2 regions of the Sphaerisporangium krabiense genome follow, and region 1 is predicted to be linked to the other one. Evidence: predicted binding sites of a transcription regulator. Region 1 holds the regulator's gene; the other holds the start of a gene.

Evidence for each region. The regulator HrcA, encoded in region 1, represses chaperone genes, less so after heat shock. The targets are predictions, from matches to a motif close to TTGGCACTCTCNNNNNGAGAGTGCCAA.
Region 2: a site for HrcA is predicted at 1,615-1,641, ahead of BJ981_RS14520 (FmdB family zinc ribbon protein). Genes of this name have one in related genera too.

What each region holds. Positions count from the first base shown of each region.
Region 1 is NZ_JACHBR010000001.1:5,067,517-5,082,099, reverse strand. It holds gene ybeY (rRNA maturation RNase YbeY) at 1-199, opposite strand, end outside; gene BJ981_RS22360 (PhoH family protein) at 208-1,164, opposite strand; gene BJ981_RS22355 (histidine triad nucleotide-binding protein) at 1,497-1,841, opposite strand; gene BJ981_RS22350 (SigE family RNA polymerase sigma factor) at 2,082-2,594, shown strand; gene BJ981_RS22345 (hypothetical protein) at 2,591-3,328, shown strand; gene BJ981_RS22340 (16S rRNA (uracil(1498)-N(3))-methyltransferase) at 3,405-4,139, opposite strand; gene dnaJ (molecular chaperone DnaJ) at 4,203-5,339, opposite strand; gene hrcA (heat-inducible transcriptional repressor HrcA) at 5,340-6,350, opposite strand; gene BJ981_RS22325 (hypothetical protein) at 6,796-7,452, shown strand; gene BJ981_RS22320 (DUF3097 domain-containing protein) at 7,473-8,294, shown strand; gene hemW (radical SAM family heme chaperone HemW) at 8,307-9,524, opposite strand; gene lepA (translation elongation factor 4) at 9,529-11,358, opposite strand; gene rpsT (30S ribosomal protein S20) at 11,717-11,989, shown strand; gene BJ981_RS22300 (dihydrofolate reductase family protein) at 12,054-12,596, opposite strand; gene BJ981_RS22295 (DNRLRE domain-containing protein) at 13,572-14,583, shown strand, end outside.
Region 2 is NZ_JACHBR010000001.1:3,234,915-3,249,497, reverse strand. It holds gene BJ981_RS14525 (potassium/proton antiporter) at 1-1,379, shown strand, start outside; gene BJ981_RS14520 (FmdB family zinc ribbon protein) at 1,670-2,017, shown strand; gene BJ981_RS14515 (S-methyl-5'-thioadenosine phosphorylase) at 2,158-2,964, shown strand; gene BJ981_RS14510 (RcpC/CpaB family pilus assembly protein) at 3,586-4,194, shown strand; gene BJ981_RS14505 (D-alanyl-D-alanine carboxypeptidase family protein) at 4,384-5,472, opposite strand; tRNA gene BJ981_RS14500 (tRNA-Arg) at 6,672-6,744, shown strand; gene BJ981_RS14495 (hypothetical protein) at 7,532-7,750, shown strand; gene dpdE (protein DpdE) at 7,882-11,325, shown strand; gene dpdF (protein DpdF) at 11,322-13,910, shown strand; gene dpdG (protein DpdG) at 13,911-14,583, shown strand, end outside.

The sequences.
Region 1 (14,583 bases):
GGAAGGCGAGCACGTCCGTCGGGCCGGGCTCGCCCATCCACTTCTCGTGCAACTGGGACATCGCCGGCTCGTCCACGACGAGGATGGAGAGCTCGGCGAGAGGATGGATGCCCATGCGCCCGAGCACATGTCCGGCCAGCTTCGCGAGCGCGGTCTCGTCGACCTCGACGCCCGACTCGTTGGCCACCTCGATACTCATCGCGTTCTCTATCTCTCCCGCGGGCGCTTGCCGCCCTTGATGGCGTGGGGCTCGGCGGTCGCGAGGTCGTGACGGCTGTAGGCGTCGATGATGTCGCTCACCAGCTTGTGCCGCACGACGTCCGCGCTCGTCAGCCTGCTGAAATGGATGTCCGGAATGCCATCCAGGATATCCTGGACGACCTTGAGCCCGCTTTGCTGCCCGCCCGGAAGGTCGATCTGGGTGACGTCACCGGTGACGACGATCTTGGCTCCGAAGCCCAGGCGCGTGAGGAACATCTTCATCTGCTCGGGCGAGGTGTTCTGCGCCTCGTCCAGGATGATGAAGGCGTCGTTGAGCGTGCGCCCGCGCATGTACGCGAGCGGGGCGACCTCGATCGTGCCGGCGGCCATCAGGCGCGGGATCGAGTCGGGGTCGAGCATGTCGTGCAGGGCGTCGTAGAGCGGGCGCAGGTAGGGGTCGATCTTCTCGTAGAGGGTGCCGGGCAGGAAGCCGAGCCGCTCGCCGGCCTCGACCGCGGGGCGGGTGAGGATGATGCGGTTGACCTCTTTGGCCTGCAGGGCCTTCACGGCCTTGGCCATGGCCAGGTAGGTCTTGCCCGTGCCGGCGGGGCCGATGCCGAAGACGATGGTGTGCTTGTCGATCGCGTCGACGTAGCGCTTCTGGTTCACCGTCTTGGGGCGGATCGTGCGGCCGCGGGAGGACAGGATGTCCAGGGACAGCACGTCGGCGGGGCGGCCGGAGCTCATGCGGAGCATGGCGATGCTGCGCTCGACGGCGTCGGTGGTGAGCTGTGCCCCGGACCTGACGAGCTCGACCATCTCCTCGAACAGCCGCACGACGAGGCTGCTCTCCTCGGGGCTGCCGCTGATGGTGATCTCGTTGCCGCGCACGTGGACGTCCGCGCGGAAGGCGCCTTCGATGACCCGCAGGAGCTCGTCACGGGAGCCCAGGATGGTCACCATGGAATGATCGTCGGGGATCACCACTTTGGCCTGGGTGCGGGACGGGCCCTTGGCGCGCGGAGGTTCGCTGGTGGGTGCGCCGTTCCTGGCGGCACCGCGGGGTTCTTGTGACTCGGACATGGGCGGCCTTTGCGGCCTGCTCGCCTCCCGGTCTGGATGTGCTGCTGTCGCGGGTTCGATGTGGATGGCTGGTCGCGCTCGCCCGGATGACCGTCGATGCCCGTCGATGACGTCTCGTGCCCGGCCCGGCCGTGCCGCCGACCCAGGCCCATCGTATCCGGGACGCGCCCTTCCCGCAGGCCAGGTGCGCGCCCCTCGGGGGCCCCGGAGGATCAGCCGGGAGGCCAGTGCATCGTCCGGCCGCCGAGCACGTGTCCGTGCACGTGGAACACCGTCTGGCCCGCGGCCGGGCCGGTGTTGAACACGAAGCGGTAGCCGTCCTCGGCCACGCCTTCCTGGACGGCGATCGCGTGGGCGGCCGTGAGGACCTCGTCGGCGAGGCCGTCGTCGGCCGCCGCGAGCGCCGCGGCGTTCTCGTAGTGGCCCTTGGGGATGACCAGCACGTGGGTGGGCGCCTGCGGGTTGACGTCCCGGAAGGCGACCGTGCGCGCGGTCTCGTGGACGATCGTGGCGGGGACGTCCCCGCTGACGATCTTGCAGAACAGGCAGTCTGTCACGGCGGAATGGTAGTCACCTCCGTTGCCAATCGGTAATCCCGAGGTGGTCCCGCCGAAAGATCCTCCCGGCTAGGGTTGATGTGCGACACTTCAGCGGCAGACAACGTTCAGTGTCGGCGAGGCCACCGTCGAGGACACAACTGGGTCATGCCCCCTAAAGAACCGGCAGAGCGTAAACCCTCTGGGAAGGCCGTGCGTCCAACAGATGTGACCACCGAGACCCTCGTGGCCGAAAGGTCGATGGGGGCGGTGCCCGTCGGGTGGGACGCCGACACGGCCGTTACGGCGCTTTACAGCGCCCACTATCGGTCGCTAGTGCGTCTCGCCGTGCTGTTGGTACGCGACACCGCGACCGCGGAGGAAGTCGTCCAGGACGCCTTCGTCGCCCTCCACGGTGCGTGGCGTCGCCTGCGCGACCCCGACAAGGCACTCGCCTACCTGCGCCAATCGGTCGTGAACCGATCCCGCTCCGTGCTGCGCCATCGCGCCGTCGTGGAGAAGTACGCTCCCAAGGGCCTGCCCGACGCTCCGAGCGCGGAGAACGGGGCGATCGGGGAGCTTGAGCGGTCGGCCGTCATCGAGGCGCTGCGCGGCCTGCCCACCAGACAGCGCGAAGCCTTGGTGCTGCGGTATTACGGCGACCTTTCGGAAGCGGAGATCGCTGATGCCATGGGCATCAGCAAGGGTGCGGTGAAAAGCCACACAGCCCGCGGAATGGCCGCACTACGCACTGTACTGGAGCAATTGTCATGACCGAGGCCCCCGACGAGTCCGGCGATATCTTGCGCCGTGTCTTGCGCGCGGAGGCGGAGTCTGTCGTCCCGTCCGCGGACGGACTGGAGATCATTCGCACCCGCATCGAGCAGCGCGGCACGCGCGGCCTGCGAGGCGTCTTCTGGTGGCGGGCCGGCGCGTCGGCGCTGGGCGCGGTCCTGGTCGCCGCCACCGTGGTGATGCTCGTGCCCAACCTGCGCGAGCAGTTCACCCCCGACCAGCACCCCATCGTGCAGGTCGAGTACAACACCGACCCGCCCGACGAGTCGAGCACGCGCAGGCCCTGGATCAATCCGAGCCGCCAGCCCGTGACCGGCACGCAGCGCGCGGTGCCGGGCGCGACGACCTCGGCGGGGCCGTCTCCCACGGCCAAGCCGACGCCGTCGCCCACGCCGGGCTCGGAGTGCCCGACGGCGGTTCCGTCCCCGGCCGAGCCGGGCGCCCTGGAGTCGGCGGGCCCCTGCGCCTCCCCCGCGCCGACCGGCGGGTCTCCCGAGGAGACCACCCGGCCGGGGCCGTCGCGCAAGCCCACGCCGAGCCCGACGCCCACCGCGACCCGGGTGCCGCCGCCCACGCCGACGGCGACCACGACACCGGAGACCTGCCACTCGTGCACGCCGGCCCCGACGGCGAGCGTCCCTCCCTCCGCCACCCCGCAGATGACGGCGGAGGGCTCCACCGGGACGCTCACGTCGGAGACGCTGCAGAGCTGATCGAAGGCCCGCACGCGCCTCCCGGCGACCCTGAGGGGCCGTAGAGAGGCGCCTGCGGGCCTTCGCGCTTTCGTGTCTACCAGCGGCCGGTGCGGGCCAGCAGCACGGCCGCCGCGGCCACCCCGGCCGTCGAGGTGCGCAGGACGGTCGGCCCGAGCAGCGCCGCGGTGGCCCCGGCCTCCCGGAACGCGGCGATCTCGTCGTCGGTGACGCCGCCCTCGGGCCCGACGACGATCACGATGTCGCCGCCGTCCTCCGCCGACGGCACCGGCAGCCGGGACAGCGGCTCGGCGGCCTCCTCGTGCAGCACCGCGGCGGCCGAGGCGTCCTCGATCAGCCGCGCGACCTCCGCGGTCGTGGCCTGCTCGGCGATCTCGGGCAGGTGGAAGCGCCTGGCCTGCTTGCCCGCCTCCCTGGCCGCCGACCTCCAGCGGGCCAGCGCCTTGCCCGCGCGCTCGCCCTTCCACTGCGTCACGCAGCGCGCCGCGGCCCACGGCACGATGACGTCCACCCCGGCCTCGGTCATCATCTCGACGGCCAGCTCGCCCCGGTCGCCCTTGGGCAGGCCCTGCACGACGACCAGGCGCGGCGCGGGCGCGGGGACGTCGTACCGGCCGAGCACCCGCAGCCGCAGCGCGTCCTTGCCGGCGGACTCCACGGCGCACTCGGCGACCGCGCCCCTGCCGTCGGTGAGGTCGACGCGCTCCCCGGCGCGCAGCCTGCGGACGGTCGCGGCGTGCCGCCCCTCGGGGCCGGACAGGAGGATCTCGTCGCCGGACAGGTCGCCGGCGAGGAACACGGGGACGCTCACCCGCAAACCTTAGTGCCGGGCGCCGCCCACGACGCCACGGGACCCGGCAGGACCGGGCCCGCGTCAGCGGCCGTTGAAGGCGTCCCTGAGCCGGGAGAAGAAGCCCTGCTGCCCGGGCGCGAACTTGCCGGGCGGGCGCTCCTCGCCGCGCAGCTTGGCCAGCTCCTTGAGCAGTTCCTCCTGCGCCGGGTCGAGCCGGTGGGGGGTCTCCACGTTGACGTGGATCAGCAGGTCACCCCTGCCCGTCTCGTTGAGCCGCTGGATGCCCCGGCTGTAGAGGGGGATGACCTGCCCGGACTGGGTGCCGGGGCGCACGTCGATCTCCTCGGCGCCGTCCAGGGTCTCCACCGTGAGGATCGTGCCGAGGGCGGCGGCCGTCATGGGGATCTGCACGGTGCAGTGCAGGTCGTCGCCGCGGCGCTCGAAGATGGAGTGCGGACGCTCGACGATCTCCAGGAACAGGTCGCCGGGCGGGCCGCCGCCGGGACCGACCTCGCCCTCGCCGGCGAGCTGGATGTGGGTGCCGTCCTCGACGCCGGCGGGGATGCGCACCTTGATCGTGCGGCGGGTGCGCACCCGGCCGTCGCCGGAGCACTCCTGGCAGGGGTGGGAGATGATCGAGCCGAAGCCGCCGCACTGCGGGCACGGCCGCGAGGTCATCACCTGGCCGAGGAACGACCGGGTGACCTGCGAGACCTCGCCGCGGCCGTGGCACATGTCGCAGGTGTCGGGGTGGGTGCCCGGCGCGGCGCCGGATCCCGTGCAGACCCCGCACACCACGGCGGTGTCGACGACCAGCTCGCGCGTGGTGCCGAACGCGGACTCCGACAGGTCCAGCTCGACGCGGATGGTCGCGTTGCGCCCGCGCCTGGCCCGGGACCGCGGCCCGCCGCGCGCGGCGCCGGCCCCGCCGAAGAAGGCGTCCATGATGTCGCTGAACGGGAAACCCGCGCCGAAGCCCGCGGCGCCCGCGCCCGCTGCCCCGCCCATCGGGTCGGCGCCGAGATCGAACATCTGGCGCTTGTTCGGGTCCGACAGGACCTCGTACGCCTGGTTGATCTCCTTGAAACGCTCCTGCGTCTCCGGGTCGGGGTTGACGTCGGGGTGCAGCTCGCGGGCGAGCCGGCGGTACGCCTTCTTGATCTCGTCCTGGCTGGCGTCACGGCGGACCCCGAGGATGCCGTAATAGTCGCGGGCCACCTAGGACCCCGCCAGGATCTGGCCGACATAGCGCGCCACCGCGCGCACCGCTCCCATAGTCACCGGGTAGTCCATTCGCGTCGGGCCCAGCACTCCGAGCCGAGCCAGTTCGTTGTCGCCCGAACCGTATCCTGCGGCGACGATCGAGGTGCCGTGAAGACCCGAGTACGGGTTCTCCGAACCGATGCGCACCATAAGCGCGGAATGTTCGTCCGCCTCGCCGAGCAGCCGCATGAGCACGACCTGCTCCTCCAGGGCTTCGAGAACATCGCGCAGGCCCACGGTGAAGTCGCCCGCGAGGTTGGCCGCCCCGGCGAAGATGATCTTCTCCTCGTGGCGGTCGACCAGAGTCTCCAGCAACACCGAAAGGATAGTGGCCGCCGCCGGTCGCTCTTCCTCGGGAAGCCGCTCGGGGAGATCGGCGACCGTGTCGGGCACGCGGCTGAGCCCGCACCCGTCCAGCGAGGCGTTCAGCAGCGCCCGCAGATGCGCGATGCGATCGTCCGCCACGCCCTCGGGAAGATCGACGACACGCTGCTCCACCCGGCCGGTGTTGGTGATCAGCACCAGCATGATGCGCCGCTCGGCGAGCGGCACCAACTCGACATGACGCACCGTCGAGCGGGTCAGCGAAGGGTACTGGACCACCGCGACCTGACGGGTGAGCTGGGCGAGCAGCCGGACCGTGCGCGTGACGACGTCGTCGAGGTCGACGGCGCCGGCGAGGAACGTCTCGATCGCCCGGCGTTCCGCCGCCGACATCGGTTTGATCTGGGACAGCTTGTCGACGAACAGCCGGTAACCCTTGTCGGTCGGCACGCGGCCCGCGCTGGTGTGCGGCTGCGTGATGTACCCCTGCTCTTCGAGCACGGCCATGTCGTTGCGGACGGTGGCCGGGGAGACGCCCAGATTGTGGCGCTCGGCCAACGCCTTTGACCCGACCGGCTCGTTGGTGGACACGTAATCTTCGACAACGGCGCGCAGGACGGCCAGCTTACGGTCGTCGAGCAACGTGCTCACCTCCTGCCTCGCGATCGTGCCTGCGTGAACAGCTGGCTGGCACTCTGTGTTCCTGAGTGCCAAGTGTACGGCCCCGGCCGTCGGCGTGCGATAACTCGTCGGCACGACCTCACCCGGTCAGTGACAAGCCACTTGCTATCTGATGACAAGACCCGTCGTCCACACTGGGATCATGACCGAGAACGAGCCAGGTCCGGGCGGCCCGGCACCCCGGATCCCGCGCCAGGGCACCCCGGAACACCACGGCCCGCCCCCTGTTCCCCCGCCCGGCGCCCCCCGTCCGCACGGAGGTCCCGTCCCCGGCGGCCCCGCGTACGGCCCTCCCCCGGCGGGCGGCCCCACGGTCCCGCCGCCCGGCGGCCCACCGCGAGGCCCGGGACCCGCCGGCCCCGGCGGACGTCCCGGGCCGTCCGCCGTGCCACCCCAGGGCGGCCCCGTGCCGGGACCGCCGCCCGGCGGCCCGGCGTACGGCGCCCCGGGCGTCCCGCGCTCCGCGGCGCCGCTGCGTCCCCGCAGGCGCTGGATCCCGCTCGCCTGGCTGGTCTTCCTCGTCAGCGTCGTCGTAGGCGTCTGGACGGGTTTCAGCGGCTTCGTGGGCGCCGTCGAGCAGATCGCCCCGACCCACGTCTTCCAGAGCGGCGGCAAGGTGTCCGCTCCCCTGAACCCGCTGGACCAGCCCGTCCTGTACGCCTCGGCGTCCGGGCCGACCAACGTGACCTGTCTCGCCCAGGACGTCGCGGGCCGGCCCGTGAAGCTCACCCCGACGTCCGTCCGCCAGACGATCACCGCGAACGGGCGCACCTGGGAGGGCATGTTCGACATCTCCGTGCCCGCCGCCGGCACCTACCAGATCGGCTGCGAGTCCCAGGGCGGGAAGGTCCTCTTCGGGATCGGCAAGCGCCTGACCGCCGGCGCCGGCGACTTCGCCAAGGGTGCGGCGTACCTGTTCCTGATCCCCCTCGCGGGCTTCCTGTTCGCGTCGATCGTCACGATCGTGATCGTCGTCCGGCGCCGCCGTGCCCGCGCCGCCCGCACGGCCGAGACACGCGGCGCGTGGCCGCAGGCGCCCCAGGGGCCCCATCCGCGGGTCTGATTTTGCTAGCGTGCCCGGTTATGCGGGACTACGGACGTGACGTGCTCGCCGGCGACTGGCGCAGGCCCCTGCGGGGGAAGATCCCCCAGGTGCCCGCCGAACCCGGCCTCGTGGTCGAGGACGCCGGCGGCGGCTTCTGCGGCGCCGTCGTGGCCTGCGACAAGGAGGCCGTGACGCTGGAGGACCGCTTCGGGCGGCGGCGGCTGTTCCCGCTCGCCCCCGCGGCCTTCCTGCTGGAGGGCAAGCCGGTCACGCTGGTGCGCCCGGCGCCCTCCGCCCCGTCCGGCCCGGCGCGCAGCGCGTCCGGGTCGATCGCGGTCGCCGGGCTGCGGGCGCGGGTCGCCAAGGAGAGCCGGATCTACGTCGAGGGCCTCCACGACGCGTCCCTGGTCGAGAAGATCTGGGGCCACGACCTGCGCGTGGAGGGCGTCGTCGTCGAGTACCTCGAAGGGGTGGACGACCTGCCGGCGATCGTCGAGGAGTTCGGCCCCGGCCCCGGGCGCCGCCTCGGGGTGCTGGTGGACCACCTGGTGGCCGGGTCCAAGGAGAGCCGCATCGCCGCCGAGGTCACCTCGCCGCACGTGCTCGTCGTGGGCCACCCGTTCGTGGACGTCTGGCAGGCCGTCAAGCCCTCGGCGGTCGGCATCCCCGCCTGGCCGCAGGTGCCGCGCGGCGTCCCCTGGAAGGAGGGCGTGATCGCCGCCCTCGGCTGGCGCGGCGAGCCCGCGGACGCCTGGCGGCGCATCCTGGGCTCCGTGCGCGGCTACGCCGACCTGGAACCCGAGTTGCTCGGCCGGGTCGAGGAACTGATCGACTTCGTGACCGCCGAGGACGCCTCCTGACCCTCGCCCGGCTCAGGCCAGGTCGCGGATCAGCGCGTCGGCGAGCAGGCGGCCCTTCAGGGTGAGGACGGCACGGCCCGCGCGGAACGGCCCCGGGTCGAGCAGGCCGTCGCCGAGCGCGCGGGCGAGGGTCGTGCGGGCGTCCGGGCCGATCTCGGCCACGGGGAAGCCCGAGTCCAGCCGCAGCTCCAGCATCAGCCGCTCGACGTACCGGTCCTCGGGGGTCAGCACCTCGCGGGCGTGGGCCGGGGAACGTCCCTCGGCCAGGCGCGCGGCGTACGCGGCGGGGTGCTTGACGTTCCACCAGCGCGTGCCGCCGACATGGCCGTGCGCGCCGGGGCCGACGCCCCACCAGTCGCCGCCGGTCCAGTACAGCAGGTTGTGGCGGCAGCGGGCGGGCCCGGAGGTCGCCCAGTTGGAGACCTCGTACCAGGAGAAACCGGCCGCCGCGAGCATCGCGTCGGCGACCAGGTAGCGGTCGGCGGCCACGTCGTCGTCCGGCATGGGCAGCTCGCCCCTGCGGATCCGGGCGGCGAGGCGGGTGCCGTCCTCCACGATCAGCGAGTACGCCGAGACGTGGTCGGGGCCGGCCTCGATCGCGGCGGCCAGCGAGGCCCGCCAGTCGTCGTCGCTCTCACCGGGAGTGCCGTAGATCAGGTCCAGGTTGACGTGCGCGAACCCGGCGGCGCGCGCCTCGCGGACGGCCTCGGCGGGACGGCCGGGGGTGTGGCGGCGGTCGAGGACGGCCAGGACGTGCTCGCGCGCGCTCTGCATGCCGAAGCTGATCCGGTTGAAGCCCCCGGCGCGCAACGCCTCCAGCGAGGCGGGATCGACCGACTCGGGGTTGGCCTCGGTGGTGACCTCGGCGTCCGGGGCGAGCCCGAACTCCTCGCCGATCGCGCGCAGCACCCGCGTCAGGTCCCCGGCGGAGAGCAGGGTGGGCGTGCCCCCGCCGAAGAACACGGTGCGGACGGGCAGGTCGGCGTCGCCGAGCACGCGGCGGGCCAGCCGCACCTCCTCGACGGCCGTGGCGGCGTAGTCGGCGCGCGAGGCGCCGGGGCCGAGCTCGGCGGCGGTGTAGGTGTTGAAGTCGCAGTAGCCGCAGCGCGTGACGCAGAACGGCACGTGCACGTAGAAGCCGAACGGGCGCGTGCCGAGCCCCTCGCGGGCGCTGCCGGGCAGCGCCCCCGACGCGGGGACCGGATCGCCGTCCAGGAGCGCGGAAGGCACGGGACTACTTCTTGCCGGCCTTGTCCGCGGCGGAGCCCTCGGTGGACAGCGCGGCCACGAACGCCTCCTGGGGGACCTCGACGCGCCCGACCATCTTCATGCGCTTCTTGCCCTCCTTCTGCTTCTCCAGCAGCTTGCGCTTGCGGCTGATGTCACCGCCGTAGCACTTGGCGAGGACGTCCTTGCGTATGGCGCGGATGTTCTCGCGGGCGATGACCCGCGCGCCGATGGCCGCCTGGATCGGCACCTCGAACTGCTGCCGCGGGATCAGCTCCTTGAGCTTCTTGGCCATCTCGACCCCGTAGGCGTAGGCCTTCTCGCGGTGCACGATCGCGCTGAACGCGTCGACGGCCTCGCCCTGGAGCAGGATGTCCACCTTGACCAGGTCGGCCTCCTGCTCGCCCGAGGGCTCGTAGTCGAGCGAGGCGTACCCGCGGGTGCGGGACTTGAGCTGGTCGAAGAAGTCGAAGATGATCTCGGCGAGCGGCAGCGTGTAGCGGATCTCGACCCGGTCCTCGGAGAGGTAGTCCATGCCGAGGAGCGAGCCGCGGCGGGCCTGGCACAGCTCCATGATCGCGCCGATGTGGTCGGACGGGGACAGCAGCGTCGCCTTCACCACCGGCTCGAAGATCTGGGCGATCTTGCCGGCCGGGAACTCCGAGGGGTTGGTGACGACGAGCTCCTTGCCGTCCTCCATGACGACCCGGTAGATGACGTTGGGCGCCGTGGAGATCAGCGACAGGTTGAACTCGCGCTCCAGCCGCTCGCGGACGATCTCCATGTGCAGCAGGCCGAGGAAGCCGCAGCGGAAGCCGAAGCCGAGCGCCGCCGAGGTCTCGGGCTCGTACACGAGCGCCGCGTCGTTGAGGCGCAGCTTGTCCAGGGCCTCGCGCAGCTCGGTGTACTCGTCGCCGTCGATCGGATAGAGGCCCGAGTAGACCATGGGCTTGGGGTGCTCGTACCCGCCGAGGGCCTCCCCGGCAGGGCGGACGACGGAGGTGACCGTGTCGCCCACACGGGCCTGGCGGACGTCCTTCACGCCGGTGATCAGGTAGCCGACCTCGCCGACGCCGAGCGAGGCGGCGGGCACCGGCTCGGGCGAGATGACGCCGATCTCCAGCGTCTCGTGCGCGGCGCCGGTGGACATCATGATCGTGCGCTCGCGCTTGGAGAGCTGCCCGTCCACCACGCGGACGTAGGTCACCACGCCGCGGTAGGTGTCGTACACCGAGTCGAAGATCAGCGCGCGGGCCGGCGCCGCGGCGTCGCCCACCGGGGCCGGGATGTGCGCCACGACGTGGTCGAGCAGCTCGGCCACGCCCACGCCGGTCTTGCCCGACACCCGCAGCACGTCGGACGGCTCGCAGCCGATGAGGTGCGCCAGCTCCTCCGCGTACTTGTCGGGCTGGGCGGCCGGCAGGTCGATCTTGTTGAGCACCGGGATGATGTGCAGGTCGGCGTTCATGGCCAGGTAGAGGTTGGCCAGGGTCTGCGCCTCGATGCCCTGCGCGGCGTCGACCAGCAGGACGGCGCCCTCGCACGCCTCCAGCGACCGGGACACCTCGTAGGTGAAGTCCACGTGCCCCGGAGTGTCGATCATGTTGAGCACGTGGCCGTCCCACGGGAGGCGCACGGCCTGCGACTTGATCGTGATGCCGCGCTCGCGCTCGATGTCCATGCGGTCGAGGTACTGCGCGCGCATCTGCCGGTCGTCGACCACACCGGTGAGCTGCAACATCCGGTCGGCGAGCGTGGACTTGCCGTGGTCGATGTGCGCGATGATGCAGAAGTTGCGGATCAGCGCGGGGTCGGTCTGGCCAGGCTGGGTGCGCACCGGGGTCCGTTTCGGCAGGTAGACGATGATCGGGCGGCTGGCGGGCCAGCCGGTGTCCGTCGTGACGCGCCGGGTCGTCCCCGGGAGGCGTCACCCCGGACAGCAGAGCAGCGCGGTTCGCACACCGGCGTCGCATCGCCGGGGCGCCGGGGCCGCGCTCTTCCCCCCAGTTTACCGGGCACCAAGAGCGACAAGCTCGTCGCCGGGTTAAGATGGACGGCGCAGGTGTGTGCCACGGTCTCTCGGGTCGTTGATTTGAGGGCTCACTCGGCATGTTGGTAGCCTGTTCCTCTGCGTGTGGCGCGCCCTCTCTGCCCGCGCGTCCACCAATCCGACCGACTTTCACCGAGGCTTCTTCGTGGCGAACATCAAGTCCCAGATCAAGCGCAACCGGCAGAACGAGAAGGCCCGGCTGCGTAACAAGGCCGTCAAGTCGTCCCTCAAGACGGCAGTCCGCAAGTTCCGCGAGGCCGCCGACCAGGGCAACGCGGAGGAGGCCGCCGCGTTCATGCGCGCCGCCGCCCGCCAGCTCGACAAGGCCGCCAGCAAGGGCGTCATTCACAAGAACCAGGCGGCCAACCGCAAGTCGGCCATCGCCAAGCGCGCCGCCGCGCTGCAGGCCGCCAAGTAGGACCGGCAGCCCCGAGTTCACGCGAACGCCGCGCCCGTCACGGACGCGGCGTTTCGTCATGTCCTCACCCGGCCACGCGATACCACAGGTTCGTCGCCGGCGATCCCTCGCTCACGCCGACGCGTTCGAGCCCGACCGTGGCGCCGCCCGGATGGTCGAAGAGGCGTACGCCGTCGCCCAGCATGACCGGCACGACCATCACCAGCACCTCGTCCAGAACGCCCGCCTCCAGGCACTGGCGAGCGACATCCGCGCCGATGATGTTGACGTACTTCCCGCCTGCCGCCGCCTTGGCCCTGCTCACCGCGTCGCCGAGATCGGTCACGAAGGTGACGTCCCGCACGGGCGTCGCGGGCGGATTGTGGGTGAGCACGAACTGCGGCCCACTCCACCCGCCCCCGAACGCCTTGCCCTCCGCGGGCGTGCCGCGGTGCGGGTCATCGCCGCGGAAGGTGCGATTCCCCACCAGGAGCGCACCGATGCTCGCGATGAGTTCGGGCACCAGGGGGTTCGGCCCGAGGTACCCGGTAAGCCAGGACATGTCACCGCCGGGACCGGCGATGAAGCCGTCCACCGACATGGCGGCCGAGTAGAGCATCTTGGACATGGTCCACCTCCGTCGAGGTCGTTGCGTTTCTCCCCCTGTCATGACACCGGCACCGTGCAGAACTCATCGGCCGACGCGGCCCACCCGCCGTCCGGCGGCGTAGGGACCCGGCCGAAGACCGGGAACAGGCCGCGATCGCGCACGCTACGCGAGCGCACCGACCAGCACGGCCAGGCCGCGCCACACCGGCACCGTCCTCACGTACGGTAATCGATGTCGTCGAATTCACGGATCAGCGTTGTCACGCGAAAGCATGAAGTCGCTCACGGAATGCGATTCTCCCGGCGCCGGCGGCGTTACCGATCACACGCACGGTACTGCGCGCCACTTCTCTTCGTGACCACGGGGACCTTCGCCGTAACCGAACAGGATTCTCGGCCGAGCCAGGGCCATCGATCATTCGTGACCGAATGATGGGCCACACGTCGACAAATGTGCGCGATTACGCGGATATGTCGGCATCGGCCGAGGTGGCAGGTTTCATCGCGGCCGTAACACGCGATGCTATGAAGCGCCGATATGGCGATGAACACGGCGAATCCGGAAAGCGACAATCCGCCCCCACGACGCCGCCGCCGATCGAGGCCAACGTCATCAAGAAATCACCCGACCATCCAAGAATGACGTTCCACTGGAGGTCGGATTCGTTTTCACGACCTTTTCAGCCGCTTTTGAGATGGCCGTAGCCCCGCCATTTACATTACAGTTCGGCAACATACCGTCACACGCGACCTGCGCGTTTGACGCACCGTCACGGACACGCACCGTCACGAAATCCGTCCCCTGTGCGAGGCGCACGTAGACAGACGGCCTCCATCCAGTCATTCGATCCTATGTTCGAACAGCCGTGCCGTCACGCTGCGTGGACCTTGACCGTCCAGCTCACGGCCTGGCTTCATCAGGGCGCTCATATCGTTTCCCGTCCTCCAAGAGAGCGGAGCGCCTGTGAGATCCCCCCGTAGCGATCGCCGCGGCATGCCCCGGACGACCGGGACCCCGCCCGATCCGGACCGAAAAGTCCCCACACGAGCCCCGTACCCCGGAGGCTCCCGCTCCCGAGGCCCGCGATCACGCCGTGCCCTCGCCACGGTCGTCGGCCTGACCCTGCTGGCCACCGCCGTCCCCGCCCTCCCCGCGCGGGCGGACGGTTCCGCCGCCGCGCAGGAGCCGAACGCCCTCACGCGCCTGACGAGCTGGGTGACGCAGGGCATCACCGGCCTGTTCACCGACGACCCCAAGGGCGAGGCCCGGCCGGGGCCCGGCACGATCACCCTGCCCGGCGCGCGGCCCGCGTCCCAGACCGTGCGGCCTCCGGGCAGGCGGGTCAAGGAGCTGACCGCCAAACGGACGGCCCAGGACCGCGTCTTCCAGCTCGACGACGGCCGATTACAGGTCGAGTCCTCCGCCGTGCCCGTGCACTACCGCGACAAGGCCGGCACGTGGCAGCCCATCGACACCCGGCTCCAGGCCGTCGGCGACCAGGGCTTCCGGTTCGGCAACGACAGGACCGGCTTCTCCTCCCGCTTCGGCGAGGACACCGCCGCCCTGACGAGGATCGCCGCCGGCGACCGGAGCCTGACCCTCGGCGTGGCCGGGCAGGCCCGGCGCGTCACCCCCGAGGTCAAGGGATCGGTGGTCACATACAGGAACGTCTGGGACGGCGCCGACCTGGTCTACAAGCTCACCCCCGGCGGGGTGAAGGAGTACCTGGTGCTGGCCAAGCCCCCGGCCGCCGGCGCGTCCTACACCTTCACCGTGAAGACCGGCGGCGTCCGCGCCCAGCCCCGCCCGGACGGCTCGGTCGCCTTCGTGGCCGACGGCGCCGACCGCCCGGCGTTCACGATCCCCAAGCCGTTCATGCTGGACGCGCGGCCGGACACGACCTCGCCGTACGGGAGGCGGTACTCCGACGCCGTCACCCAGACCGTCGCCCAGAAGGACGCCGAGGCGACGATCACGCTGACCCCGGACGCCGGCTGGCTGGCCG
Region 2 (14,583 bases), 1.8 Mb from region 1:
TCGGCGAGGCCGGGCTGGGCGTCCAGTTCGAGAACGCGAGCGTGGCCCAGCAGATCGGCCTCGCCGCCCTCGCCGTGATCCTCGCCGAAGGCGGCCTGACCACCCAGTGGGCGCACGTACGCCAGGGCGTGCCGACCGCGCTCGCCCTCGCCACCATCGGCGTCGGCGTCAGCATCGTCGTGCTCGCCGCGTCCGTGCACTGGCTGCTCGGCATGGACTGGCGCATGGCGCTGCTGCTCGGCGCGATCCTCGCCTCCACCGACGCGGCGGCGGTCTTCTCCGTCCTGCGCCGCCTGCCGCTGCCACGGCGGCTCGCGGGCATCCTGGAGGCCGAGTCCGGCTTCAACGACGCGCCCACGGTCATCGTCGTCGTCATGCTCAGCGGGCTCGGCACGCCGCTGCCCGACGTGGCGCACGTCATGGGCGAGGCCGCCCTCGAACTCGGCGTCGGCGCCGCGGTCGGCCTCGCCGTCGGACCGCTCGGCGGCTACGCGCTGCGGCGCGTCGCGCTGCCGTCCTCGGGTCTGTACCCGATCGCCGTGCTCGCCCTCGCGTTCGTCGCCTACAGCGGCGCGGCGCTGCTGCACGGCAGCGGCTTCCTCGCCGTCTACCTCGCCTCGCTCGTCCTCGGCAACACGCGCCTGCCGCACCGGCCCGCCACCCGCGGCTTCGCCGAAGGAGCCGCCTGGCTCGCCCAGATCGGGCTGTTCGTCATGCTCGGCATCCTGGCCAGCCCCTCCGAGCTGCCCTCGACCGTCGTCCCCGGGCTGATCGCCGGGCTCGCGCTGCTGCTGCTCGCGCGGCCCGCGTCCATCGTGGCCTCCGCCCTGATCGTCCGCGTCACCGGCGTCGACGCGCTGTCCTGGAGGGAACAGCTCTTCCTGTCCTGGGCGGGTCTGCGCGGAGCCGTGCCGATCGTCCTGGCCACCATCCCCTGGGCCGCGGGGATCATCGGGGCGAAAGGCCTGTTCAACGAGGTCTTCGTCATCGTGATCGTCTTCACGATGGTGCAGGGGCCCACGTTGCCGTACCTGGCGCGCGTCCTCGGCATCGGCGCGCCCGGCGAGGCCCGCGACCTCGGCGTCGAGGCCGCGCCCCTGGAAGAGCTCGACGCCGACCTGCTCCAGATCACGATCCCTCCCGGCTCGGGACTGCACGGAGTGGAGATCTTCGAGCTCCGCCTGCCGTCCGACGCCGCCGTCACCATGGTCGTCCGGGAGGGACGCTCGTTCGTCCCCGAGGGCTCGACCCGGCTCCGCGCGGAGGACCAGCTCCTGGTCGTCACCACCGCGGCCTGCAGGCAGACGGTCGAGCGGCGCCTGCGGGCCGTCAGCCGGCGCGGCAAGCTGGCGGGATGGTACGGCGAACGTGGCGACTGAGAATCTGCCCCTTGCGGGGCCCTTACGACGCCGGCGCGGGACCCCAGCACCTCAGGCCGCGCGGCCACAGTTCCCCCTCGTGGCGACCTTCCCCACCGCCCCTCCCGTCCTCTCCCGCCTCTGCGGCATACCAGGACAAGGCATCCGCATAGGGGCCCGTGACCTCGGCGGGGAGAGCTTGCGACGGGGATTAGAACCCGGCTGGGTGGCGTTTAGCCTAATCGGCTGCGTACCATTAGCAGTCGCATCGGTAGAGTGCCAATCTGCGTGAGCCATATGAGGAGGACCGCGTGCCCACCTACCAGTACGCCTGTACCGCTTGCGGTGAAGGTCTCGAGGTGACTCAGCGCTTCACCGACGATCCGCTGACGACGTGCCCGAGCTGCTCCGGCAAGCTGCGCAAGGTCTTCTCCGCCGTGGGCATCGTGTTCAAGGGGTCGGGCTTCTACCGTACGGACAACCGTTCGTCCGGCTCCTCCACCTCCACGACCTCGTCGTCGTCCGCCAAGTCGGAGTCCGGCAGCTCCTCGGATTCGGGGTCGGCCTCCAAGTCCGACTCGGGCTCGGGCAAGAAGGAACCCGCCGCCGCGAGCTCCTCGTCCACGTCCTCCACTTCCTCCACGTCCTCCACCTCCTGACGCCGTCGCGGGTTGTACGGCCGCCTCTGACGCCGTACAACCCTCCTCCGCCCCCGGCTCGTACGAGCGGCTGAGGCGGTTTTCCACAGGCGGCGGTTTCGCCGCCGACGGGCCCGGCACGGCGCGCTAGTGTCGTCGCCATGGTCACCAGAGCGGACATCGGAGTCATCGGCGGCTCAGGCTTCTACTCCCTCCTCGACGACGCCGAGGAGGTCGAGGTCACCACGCCGTACGGCCCGCCGAGCGATCCCGTCACCGTGGGGCGCATCGGCTCGCGAACCGTCGCGTTCGTGCCCCGTCACGGCCGCGACCACCGCTACCCTCCCCACCGCATCCCCTACCGGGCCAACCTGTGGGCGCTGCGTTCGCTGGGCGTCCGGCAGGTGCTGGCCCCGAGCGCCGTGGGGTCGCTGCGCGTCGAGTACGGCCCCGGCACGCTCGTGATCCCCGACCAGCTCGTCGACCGCACCTCCGGCCGCGTTCACACCTACTACGACGAGGGGGGCGCGGTCCACGTCCCCTTCGCCGACCCGTACTGCCCGGTGGGCCGCGCCCTGGCCTACACGACGGCGAGCGCCGAGGGGTGGGAGACCGTGGACGGCGGCACCCTCGTCGTCATCGAGGGCCCGCGCTTCTCCTCCCGCGCCGAGTCCCGCTGGTTCACCTCCAACGGCTGGTCCATCATCGGCATGACCGGCTACCCCGAGGCCGCCCTCGCCCGCGAACTGGCCCTCTGCTACACCACGCTGGCGCTCGTCACCGACCACGACGCCGGGGTCGAGGCCGGCGAGGGCGTCACCCAGGAAGAGGTCTTCGCCTTCTTCGCCGCCAACAGCGAACGCATGCGCACCCTCGTCGCCACGGTCGCCGCCACCCTCCCGCTCGACCGCGCCTGCCCCTGCTCCACCGCCCTGAACGGCATCAAACTCCCCTTCGCCCTCCCCTGACCAAACCCGACCGTCATCACCGTGGCCGACGGCACCGTGCGGCGCGGGGATGACACCCCTGAGGTCGGGTGATCATGTCCCTCTGCGGTCCGGTCCACCCGCCGACCAGCCTCCCGGCCAAGCGCTTCGTCCGCGTGCCGTTACCGGACGATCGGCGGGCCGTTACGTTCGCCTCGCCTCGGCGACAACGCGTGCATACCCGCCGACCAACCACCTGCGGCATGGGGCACGTCCACGTGCCGACCACCTTGGACCATGTGCCGGCCAACCGGTGATATCGGCCCGCGTGCCTCCCGATCGGTTAACGGTCCATGTACCAGCGACGGCCACGCCGGTCCACATGCCTACCGAACGGTGTCGGTCCACATGCCTGCCACCGGTGACGTCGACCCCATCACCAGCCGGCCGATCACGTCGACCCCATGACCAGCCGACCGACGACCTCGATCCGCATGCCCAGCCGACCAGTGACACCTCTCCGTCGAGTTCCCGAGTCCCTCGGCCGCCCAGCGAACGGCCCGACATGGCCCATCAGGAGCGATCACCATGCGCACCGCACCATCTTCTGGCGCACCATCTCGTGGCGCACCATCTCTTGGGGCGCTGTCTCGTGCCGCTCGAATGGTCAACCGACGGCGGCGGCTCTTGGCCGCCGCGCTGGCGGCGATGGCCATGACGTGCCTCGGTCTCGCCGTGCGTCCCGCCGCCGCCACCGAGGTCCTCGCCGCGGCCCGCGACCTCCCTGGCGGCGCACTGTCCCCTGCGGACGTCACCGTGATCAGGCTTCCCGAGGGCACTGTGCCCGACGGAGCCCTCCCCCCTGCAGCCCCGGTCGACGGCCGTGTCCTGACCTCGCCCGCCCGCCGCGGCGAGCCGCTGACCGACGTACGCCTGCTCGGCCCATCCCTCGTCGACGCCTACGGCCCCGGCCTCCTCGCCGCGCCCGTGCGCATCACGGACGCGTCGTCGGCACACCTTCTGCGCTCCGGCGACGTCATCGACGTCATCGCCGCCGCGCCGAAGTGGGACGACGCGGTCGCACCCCCGACCGCGACGGTGGCCCGTGCGGTGACCGTCATCGCCCCACCCACGGCGACCCGTGCCACCGACGCCATGGGCGACACCGGCGCCCTGGTAGTCCTCGCCGCCACTCCCGATCAGGCCACCCGCCTCGCCCAGGCCGCCACGGGCTCACGCCTGTCCATCGCGATCCACGGCCACCGGCAATGAGTGCGATCCCGAGCAGCCACTCTCCGTGACAAGGCCACGAAGCCCGAATCCCGTGACCGTCCGTAACTTGAGGCCGCGAACAGCGAGCCGCGCCATCTGCCCCCACGCACACCGTCCGTGTCGTCGGAAACGTGACCACCTGCGACGCACATAGTTATCCACAGCACGTGGACAACTATGAAGTCTCTCCTACAGCCCGGACCCGACCTTGGGGTCATACTCCCAGTGCCAGGGCTCAAAGGGACTGCGATACGCCCAATCAGGATGAATCCACCCGAACTGCTTACCGTTCGCCTCAAGCCAGTTGAACTGCGCCGAGCGGAACGACTCCACCCCGCCGCACAGGTCCACCGCCAGCCCCAGCCCGTGGTTGCTCCGCCCCGGGACGGCCGCGAACCCGGGCCGACGGTAATAGACCGACTGCTGCGCCCCGAGGCTGCGGTAACTGTCCGTCACACATATCGACCTGCCGAAGCGCCGCTTGTACGCCTCGTTGAGCGCCACGAACGCGATCGCCGCGTCCGCGCGCAGCTCGCGCCCCGGCTGCTGGAGTGGACACAGCACACTCTTGGGCAGCAGGCCGTTCGGATACTGCGCGGCCGAGCTCACCCGCGTGGGGTCGCACGCGGCCCCGGACCGACCCCCCTGGTTGACGCGCACCCCGAGCTTCACCAGCGCCTGCGACAAGGACTTGACGGTCGCCGCCGAACGCTTCCGCAACGTGTCGATCTCCAGGCTGAGCTGAGCCTCGACCAGCAGCTTGGTGGCCCGGAGATCCTGCGCCTCGGCCGCCAGCCTCTGCTGCTGTTGATAGAGCCGCCCCGCGTCGGCCAGCACCTCGTCCCGCCCGGACACCAAGTAGGTCATGTCGCTGAGCGCGCGCAACTGGTCGACGTCGCTATCACCGGAGAGGAACGGAGACATGTCCCCGCCCGACGGAGTCTGGTAGAGCGACTGGACGAGGTCGGCGAGCGGCTTGCGCACCCGCGACATCTGCGCGGTGGCCGTGCGGAGCTGCTCCAGCTTCGCCTTCAGCTCGGTGTCCGCCTTCGCCAGCGTCGCCTGCCGCTGTTCCAGAGCCTTCGTCGCCTCCGCCAGCGCCTGCGACGACTTCTCGGCCTCCCGCCGCAGCTCCGTCAGGTTCCCCGGACCCGGCTCCCGCGCGGCCTCCTCCAGCGCGACGGGCTTCGCCTGCGCCGTCCCCGACGACGCGAGCACGAGCACGGAAGCCAGCCCCATGAAGACCGCGACCAGGCTCGCCGATCGAGGAGATGGCACGGTTGGAACCCCTCCAGTTGCGAACTTGTGACCTCAGCCCGGCACGCACGTTACTACAGCAAGCCAAGTGCCCGGGCCCGAGGCACAAGACCCGTTATGCACGGATCATGGCATTTATACCGCCCCCACCCCCCAAACTTGACGCACTCTCACGAATCCCCCACCCCACCCCGGCAAAGCCCACCCAACCCCCCACCAGCGCCCCCGAGTCGCCCAACGCCACACACAACGCCGCCACCTCAACCACACGCAAGACCAGCCACACCCTTCCCACAACCGGTCGACCACGCCCCCTAAGCCACGACTGCCACGACGTTCCACAGGACACCCGCCAGCTCTCCTCGCAAGGTCCAGCCGTCACCGCAGAGGCCACCGCCGTCACCAGTAACGGCGCCGGCAAGGGCACCAGCCATGGAGCCGACGATGGGGACAGGCAACGGAACCAATGACGGGATCGACAACGGAACCAGTGCCGGGATCGGCGACGGAACTCAGGGACAGGATCGGCGATGGAGCCGATGCCGGCATTGGCACAGCGCCAGGCGATACTGCCACCATCGATGGTGCTGCCGCTTCGGGGCGGTCACCACCGGCGGTGATGCTGCTTTATGCGGTCACCACCGGCGGCGCTGCCGCTTCGGGCGGTCACCACCGGCGGTGATGCTGCTTTGTGCGGTGCCACAGACTCCGATCCGGCTCTTGAGAGCGGCGGCCTTGACCACCGCCGCTTACGACGACGCCAACGCCGACCGCACCCGCTCCCCCTCCCCGCCCGAGCCACCACTCCCCTCACCCACTAAGCGCCGCGACCATAAGCCCCACCGCGATCACCACAGGCACGACCAAAGCCCCTATCAACACCCCAAGCCGAACCCTCCGCCCCTGCAAGCGCCCCGGCCGCAACCCACAACCCAGCTCATGCCCCCAGGAGCTTGCTCGCCCAACACGTCCTCCACGCATCACGTCCACGCAGACGCCCCCCACCCCAAGACCACCGCTACACCCACCCCTCGTGCGCCCAGCACCACCCACACAGCTCACACTCACGCTCCGCGACCATAGTCACGCCCCGCAACCACCAACCCCCCCATGTCCCCCCTTTACCGCAGCTCAGCCCACCCATGGCCTCCCCCACCAAGACCCAAGCCCCACCACGTCACACAACCCCCCCACCTTTCGGTACGCTTACACCAGATCCCGCCTCCGTAGCTCAGGGGATAGAGCACCGCTCTCCTAAAGCGGGTGCCGCAGGTTCGAATCCTGCCGGGGGCACCTATCCACCAGCCCTAACCAGGCCCTATCTGGGCTTTTGCTTAGCCCTCTTGAGCAGCCGTAGGCCACCGTGTGCAGCCGTATGTCAGCTAGTGCGGGATATACGCGGGATGGGCATCGCCCAGTTCTCCCTGTAAATGAAAGGACCCCAGGGGGATGACTCGGGGTCCACTCGCCGCAATGTGGATCACTCGTCCAAAAGCTTCGCCGATCTTGCTATTGGCGCGAGACTGCTGCCTCCTCCATGCACTTCGCGTAGACGCGTAGCAGGACGTCGACGCTGTGGCCGGCGCGCTTGGCGACCTCTCTGGCGTCCGGATCTGCCGATGGACGCGCACTCCTGGTTTCGGAGCGACGTCAGGTGACGAGCACGGTAGTGAGCATCGAGAGATACGGCTCGTGGGCGAGACGCAGGCTGGCAAGGTCGGATGTCTCGAACCACGCCACAGCGTCGTGCTCGTTCGGCGCGGGCGGCAACCTCCTCTAAGTAAGGCGGATGGTCCGTCACCGAGGCACGCGGTCAACGTTGGGCAGAACGAACTCCTCAGCGACGCAGAGTGGCTCGAACGCTGGCTCACCGCCGAGCAGAAGTCGCTCATCTGGGTCGATAACACCGGCAAGGACGTATACAGAGGCTTCAGAGGTGGAGGCAGCCGTCCGGGGAGGCTAGCCTGCTCCCAGGTGCGGTCCTGGCCCCCGGCGGAAGCATGCAGACCGCCGCACCCGACTGGTACCGCATCGCAGCCAGCACTTCCTGAACTGCGACCGGCTCGAACTGTGGAGACCGGTGGTCGTCCGGAACGAGGGTGCCCGCCGTCCGGACGACGCGCGCCACCGCCACGCCTGCATCGTGGTCGCCCGCGCGGGGATTGCCGAGTCGCTCGACAACCATCCATCCACGGGACGCGTCCAGTTCAACATGCCCGTCAACTTCCCCGACGGCCGGCAAGCCAACTACGCCGTCCTCACCCACCTATCCAACCATCGCGTCCTCGCCTGTGCCTGATGAGCAACATCGGCGTTGTCAAGGTCGAGTTGTGCCAACTTGGCTGACCAGACCCCATTGTCACGAGCAGGAGATGCGACAGAGTCTGGAGATCAACAAGGAGTTTGCCGTTGGTAACGGCACGTAATACAATGCATACGGATTGTGATAGACGTCCGTCCTTGCGTGAAATCCTGGCTGGTTGCGGCATTTTGTCAGTCCAACCCGCTAACTTTGCACCAGTAGAGACACGGGACCGTTCCACCTCGATGGTCCTCTGCGCAAGCGAAGGGAGGCTCGCCCACTTGTCGAAACGATTTGTCGTCGGTCAACTGGTCGAGTACGCCGGTTCCCCCGGCGTCGGACGAGTTAGCCACGTCTCCAACTTGCAGGTGCAAATCGACTTCTTCGAATCTGTGGCCGAGCCCGTAGCTCACTCCGTGACTGTTCCGGAAACTGAATGCAAGCACGTGGCCCTTGCCCCCGAGACGCGGGTGTATCGGCGCAACCCGGACACCGGGGTGTGGATGGCTGGCAGGGTCAAGGACCAGACTGATCCCGGCGAGTACTTCGTTCGGTTTCCGAACGTCGACTTCGACTTCCCTGTCCGGGAGGACGAACTGCGGGTACGGTGGGACCGGCCCGTCGCAGACCCCGTCCAGGTCCTGACTTCGGCTGGCAACGAATCTGGCTACTTCCACAACGCTCGCTTGCCGTTCCTCCGGAACATCGTCGCCCAGCGCGCAGCCTCCGCCAGCACCTCGGCGCTGCTGTCTTCAGCCGTCGAGTTCTTCCCGCATCAGGTGCACGCGGCACTTACCGTGCTGTCCGACCCCGTGCAGCGCTACCTACTCGCCGACGAGGTCGGCTTAGGTAAGACGATCGAGGCTGGCTATGTGGTCCGCCAGACTTTGATCGATAATCCCCGTGCCAAAGTCAGCGTCATCGCTCCTGACGTCCTACGACGCCAGTGGCGACGGGAACTTGTCGACAAGTTCTTCATCGAGGACTTCCCCTGCGCGAAAATCCAGATCCTCTCTCACGAATCCCCTGAACGATGGTCCGATTGGGAGGGTAGCGACCTGGTCGTTGTGGACGAGGCGCACCGCCTTGTCCAGGTCACAACTGCGGAGGCCAGTCCCTATAGGCAACTCGCGCACATCGTCCACACCTCGACGCGTGTTCTCCTTATGACCGCGACTCCCGTCATGTCGAACCACCTGACCCAGTTTGCGCTGCTACATCTCCTCGACCCAAACCTCTACAAATGGTCCGATCTCGCTGCGTTCGAACACAAGTACCAACTGCGCTCCGAACTCGCGAACTACGTTCACGCCCTGGACAGCGAGTTCACCTACCTGCTTCCCGACGCAATCGCAGACATCGAAAAGCTCATCCCCGACTCCGACGAGCGATTCCGTGAACTGAGCCAAGAGGTCCTCACCCTGCTGGATGAGGAGGACGAACTCCGCGAAGGCGTCGACGAAGCCGACCTCAAGGCGCGAACCGAGGCGCTTCGGGCGCACATCAGCGAGGCTTACAGACTCCACCGCCGCGTTATCAGACACCGTAGGTTAAGCGTCACCGTCGATGATCCCGAAGCCATGTACCTCCCCTACGAGGTCCGGGGACGGCAATCCCCCGTCAGTTTGCCGACGACGAACAATGCGCTCGAGGCCGCCCAAACCATGCTCATGAACTGGCGATCCATGATCTGGGATTACCTTCTCGATCATGACCTAGAGGACCAGAAGGCGAAGTACGCAATGGTGCTCGCCGTCCTCTCTACCCGGGCGAGCGGTTGGACCAACGACCTGAGCGACGCGCTTGCCTGGCGTGTCAACCAAGACGAAGAAGCAGCCGTTCGGGCAGGGCTGAGTGCCCAAGAGCGCGCTCTACTGGCCGAGCCTGAAGTCCTCGAGGTGGAACGCCCCTTGCTTACCAATTGGCAGGCGGCGGGGCAGGAAACCGACCCGTCTCAGATTGTCAACGCACTCGTGACTGATCTGCTGCCGGCGCTGAAGAAGAGTCGCCGGACGGTGATCTTCTGCGGACCAGGGATGCTTGCAGGGGCGATCACAGACTGCATCAGCAGACGCTTCCCAAACATCGCCGCTCTTGAACACTCAGAGAGGGTGGGAACCGAGACGTCAGAGCGCTCGTTGGTGAAGTGGTCTGCCAAGGAGCGCCCCCAGACTCGCGTACTAATCGCAGACGACACCGCAGAGGAAGGGCTCAACCTCCAGGAGGCGGACGCGGTAATCCATCTACGGTTGCCCTGGTCGCCGAACCAACTCGAGCAGCGACTCGGCCGCGTGGACAGGTACCCCGGATCAGCCGACCAGCGGACCCCCGCTCCGCAGTACCGATTGGCCGATGAGGGCACCGGTGCCTCCTACCTCGAGGCATGGGCTGAACTGTTGGTGAATGGGTACGAGTTGTTCTCGGTGTCCGTCTCGACGCTTCAAGATGCCATCACTGAAGGACTGAACGACGTCTGGGCTTCAGGACTTGAGCATGGCCTCGAAGGCTTACCGGCCATGGCCTCACGGGTCAAGGCCAACCTCGCCGAGGCCCGACGAGAGATCGACAAGATGGACATACTCGAATCCATCCACGAGACCTCAATTGAGGGCCGTGACATCGCCACTTCCCTGTTGGAAATGGAAGCCGGTTGGCGCGACACCAGCCAGGCCCTATGCGGCTATGTCGACACCTCTGGCGGAATCGGACTCCGCTACGAGGAGAGGACCGTCGGCGGTTCCCTGAATATGATCTTTGACGTATCCGGCCCGACGCCGAAGGTTGAGCCACGTCTGTGGCGTGCCGTGCGCCCGTGGCTCACGCCCGAGGTTTCGCGAGGAACACTCAACCGCAACGTCGCCCTCAGGAACCCAGGCACACGACTCCTCCGCATCGGTAACCCTCTTGTCGATGTTCTGGCCGAGGCCGTGTACCGGGAGGACCGTGGCCAGGCAGCAGCGTTCCGGCGACTCGACAGGGGATACCGAGGGGACTCGCGTGCGTACTTCGGCTTCGACTACCTGGTCGAGGCAGATCTCACGGATGCTCTCAGCCTTGTGGGCGATCATTCCGACGCGATTCGCGCACTGCGGCGCCAGGCCGACAGACTTCTGGCTCCGTTCACGCTCAAGGTCTGGGTTGACGCGGGAACCGGTAAGCCAGTCACCGATGGGAGAGCCCGGGCGTGGCTGGACCAACCCTACGACAAGAAGACGGACCAGAACTTCAACGCGACACGCCTACCGGGTTTACTCGAGATCTTCAACGGATGGGAGGGTTACCAGGCCTCGGGGTCCTCCTCGGAGTCGGCCGCAAGAACCCATTTGATTGAAACGAAAGAGCTGTCCGAGCGGTGTGCGCGATCTCAAGATGAGGCAAGGCAGCGCGTCGCTGTCACCGTGGCGCAGGCGCACACGCGCCAACTAGCAGGGCACCTGGTGGGCGACGCCGAGAGTTTGCTCACGAACGTGACCGTAACACAGACGCTCATCGACAGCCTTACGCGCCCAACGGTCAGGGTTGTTGCAGCGACCTGCATCGTCCGATTCGGCCAGCAGATAGGCATGCGATGAACTCGAGTAGCTGGGTTCAGGCTAAACAAATGTATGCCGAATGGCCGAATGTCATGGTTCCTGACAGGGCCAGTGGAACTGTACGTCGACTTGCGGACGCACTAGTAGCCTTGCCCCTCGGAGTCGCAGGTAGTCGTGACGTGGCTGCCCTCACCCGTCAAATACTCCTGGAGTCCGTCGCGCGTGAGAATCGCTCGCCCCTCACCGTGCCGATTGATCCGCTTCTTCCGACCTTCGACCAGTGGTGGGAAAGCGCATGCCAGGCTGTGCAGACAGGCCCGAAGCAGCTGGTGGTGAGCGCGGCGCCTTGGCACCCGTCCACTCCTGACGGCCTGGCGAAAGAGGCGGCCGAAGCCGACCTTCGCGAAGTCTACCGAGGTCAGGATTCGCTGCAACGGCGTACTCTCGATGGTCTACCGGCTGACCCGTTCTGGGCCGCGTCCCTTGGATACGACACTTACTACTCAGTAGGCCAGCGTCAGGTCGCCCGCTCAATCGCAATGGCACCTTCGGGAAGCACAACAATCCTGTGCCTCCCGACAGGGCACGGTAAGACCCCTGTCGCACTTGCCCCAATCCTGCTCAACGCGGAGGGAGTTGGCGTATCAGTCGTCGTCGTGCCCACTGTCGTACTGGCACTAGACATGGAACGGCGGACGAAGCAACTCCTGGGTGAGAGTAGGCGTGCCGCACCGAGCGGGCGTTACGCCTACATAGGGGAACTCCCAGCTGATTTGAAGCGTGAACTTCGCGATGACATCCGCACTGGCCGGCAACCGGTCATCTATGCTGCTCCGGAGTCAGTTACCACCGGCCTCCAAAAGGCGTTGGACGAGGCCGCCGAAGCAGGGTTCTTGCGCTATTTCGTCATCGACGAGGCGCATCTCATCGAGCAATGGGGCAATGAATTCCGTCCGGACTTCCAGGCGATGGCAGGCCAGCGCCGTGCATGGATACGTCGCTCACCAAAGGGGCGGGAGCCGCGAACGATCGCGATGAGTGCCACCCTTACGGCACAGCAGGTCGACGCGATTAAGGATCTCTACGGTGAATCAGAGACAACCCAGGTCGTCTGGGCCTCCGAGTTGAGGAGTGAACCAAGTTACTACATCGAGTCCTTACCAGAGCACGAACGGACGGAGGTTGTGCTGGAAGCGGTGGCGAAGTTGCCGCGACCGCTGATCTTGTACGTGTCCACGGTCGAGGATGCCCACAACTGGGAGGGGCGGATTAAGAAGGAAGGGTTCCTCCGCACGACGTCCATCACGGGCGACTCCAGCGCCGACGAACGGCGTGAACGGATGGAGGGATGGAGCGGTGACGGAGCATCCGGTCCGCTCCCCACACGCTACGACGTGATCGTCGGTACGTCCGCCTTTGGCTTGGGGATCGACCTGGCAGATGTGAAGAGCGTGGTTCACGCCTGCCTGCCGGAGACCGTAGACCGGTATTACCAGGAGGTTGGCCGCGGAGGACGCGACGGTTCCCCGTCCATTGCCTACATGGCCAGGACTCGGCGAGACAGTGAAATCGCCAAGAGCCTAAACAATCCGGTCATCATTAAGGGCCAGGCATGGCCTAGGTGGATCAGCATGTTCAACAACAAGGTGGCCAAGACAGAGGACGGCTATCTGATCAACTTGGACACGCGACCGCCAAACATCTCCATCAGCACCGAGATGAACCGCACCTGGAACATCCGCACACTCAACCTTATGGTGCGGGCCAAACTGGTTGAGGTGAGGACTCCGGCGTTACCGGGCCGCAGTGCAGACGAACTGGAAGATGAGTGGGCGGAACGACTCACGGCCTACTACGAGACACTGCCCACCCGTGTAGAGATCGTGATCCTCGACGGCGCGACTAACAGCCGGAAATACTTCAATAAAGTGATCGAGGATGCGCGAAGTGGAATGCTTACGAGCCAGAGGAAAGCACTTGCGAAACTTGAGAATGCAGTCGCCGGCGACGTGTGCATGGCAGACGTGCTCGCCGAGTACTATACCCTGCCGACCAGCGACGGACTACTCCGCACTTCGCCGAACTGCAGAGGATGCAATCATTGCCGCCAGAAGAAGGCGCTTCCACCTCTAGGAGGTTTTTTTAGGACCGGGTGGCAACCACACCCGTCACTTGCTCAATGGCAGATTGACTCGAACCTTCCACTGCGGAACTATATGGCCGAGGGCGATAGGAACGTGAGCATCTGGTGGAAGGACGAAGGGGAAGCCAGAAGCCTTGTTTCCGATCTGCTCGAGGCGTTATGTCATCGAGGTATCACGGTGATCGGAGGTCCGGGTATCGATGACCGCATCTTTCGCAGGATTCAGAAGTCGGTCCGCCCTAGCGTTGTCATCGCAGATCGAGATAAGGACCTTCTCAATAGTTATCAAGGTCCTGTTGTCTGGGTATCCGGCTCCAGTCAATACAATATAGAAGATGACGTAAAGGATCGCTTCTGGAGTACCGACCTAACCTATTTAATCCATCATCAGGATGTGCAGCACCCCATGAAACCGGGACACCGTCTTGTTGACATTCATAGCAGCACCTTCTCCATTCAAAGCGCGCTGAGGGCTCTTTAGATGACTCTGATCAATGTCGACGCATCCCTTCCCGTACCCATGTGGGCTGTGGTACGACTTCTTGTTCACGAGAATCGGCCAATGACACTGGACCGAACACGCAAATTGCTTAGCCCATCGTCGCTTACTGGCGGTGATCATAAAATGTTCGATCAGGCTATTAGCACACTACTGGGCCTGGGTTTTATTCAGAAGTCCGAGGAAGAACGGATCTCGCTCGCAGGGCGGGCGGCGACCCTCGATGGTACCCACTGGGAAGATTTCTGTACCGTTTTGCGAAAAGCAGTATTCGAACCTGAGTTGAACCAAGTAATCATGAAGGGCGACAAGACTACCGGTGCGGCTGATCTCAATCGAGCGCTTTGTTGGTTCCTCAGCTTGGACCCGACAGCGGTCACAGTCGGGGCGAACAATTTCGAAGCCATGCAGGACGGCGCTTTGATAGCCGAGGCTCGCCCCGCCATCCCCAATCCCACACGCTGGAACAGGTTCACGTCCTGGGCCACCACCATCGGGCTGGCCGCGCCGGCACTGCCCACCATGGGAGACCCCAATCATTACGTACCTGACTGCACCGTGGCTATAAGGCAGACCGTGATGGAGATCTGGGAGCACAAAGCGAATGTCAACGCAGTGGAGTTCGTGCGCTCGCTGCGTGATCAACTGCCGGTCT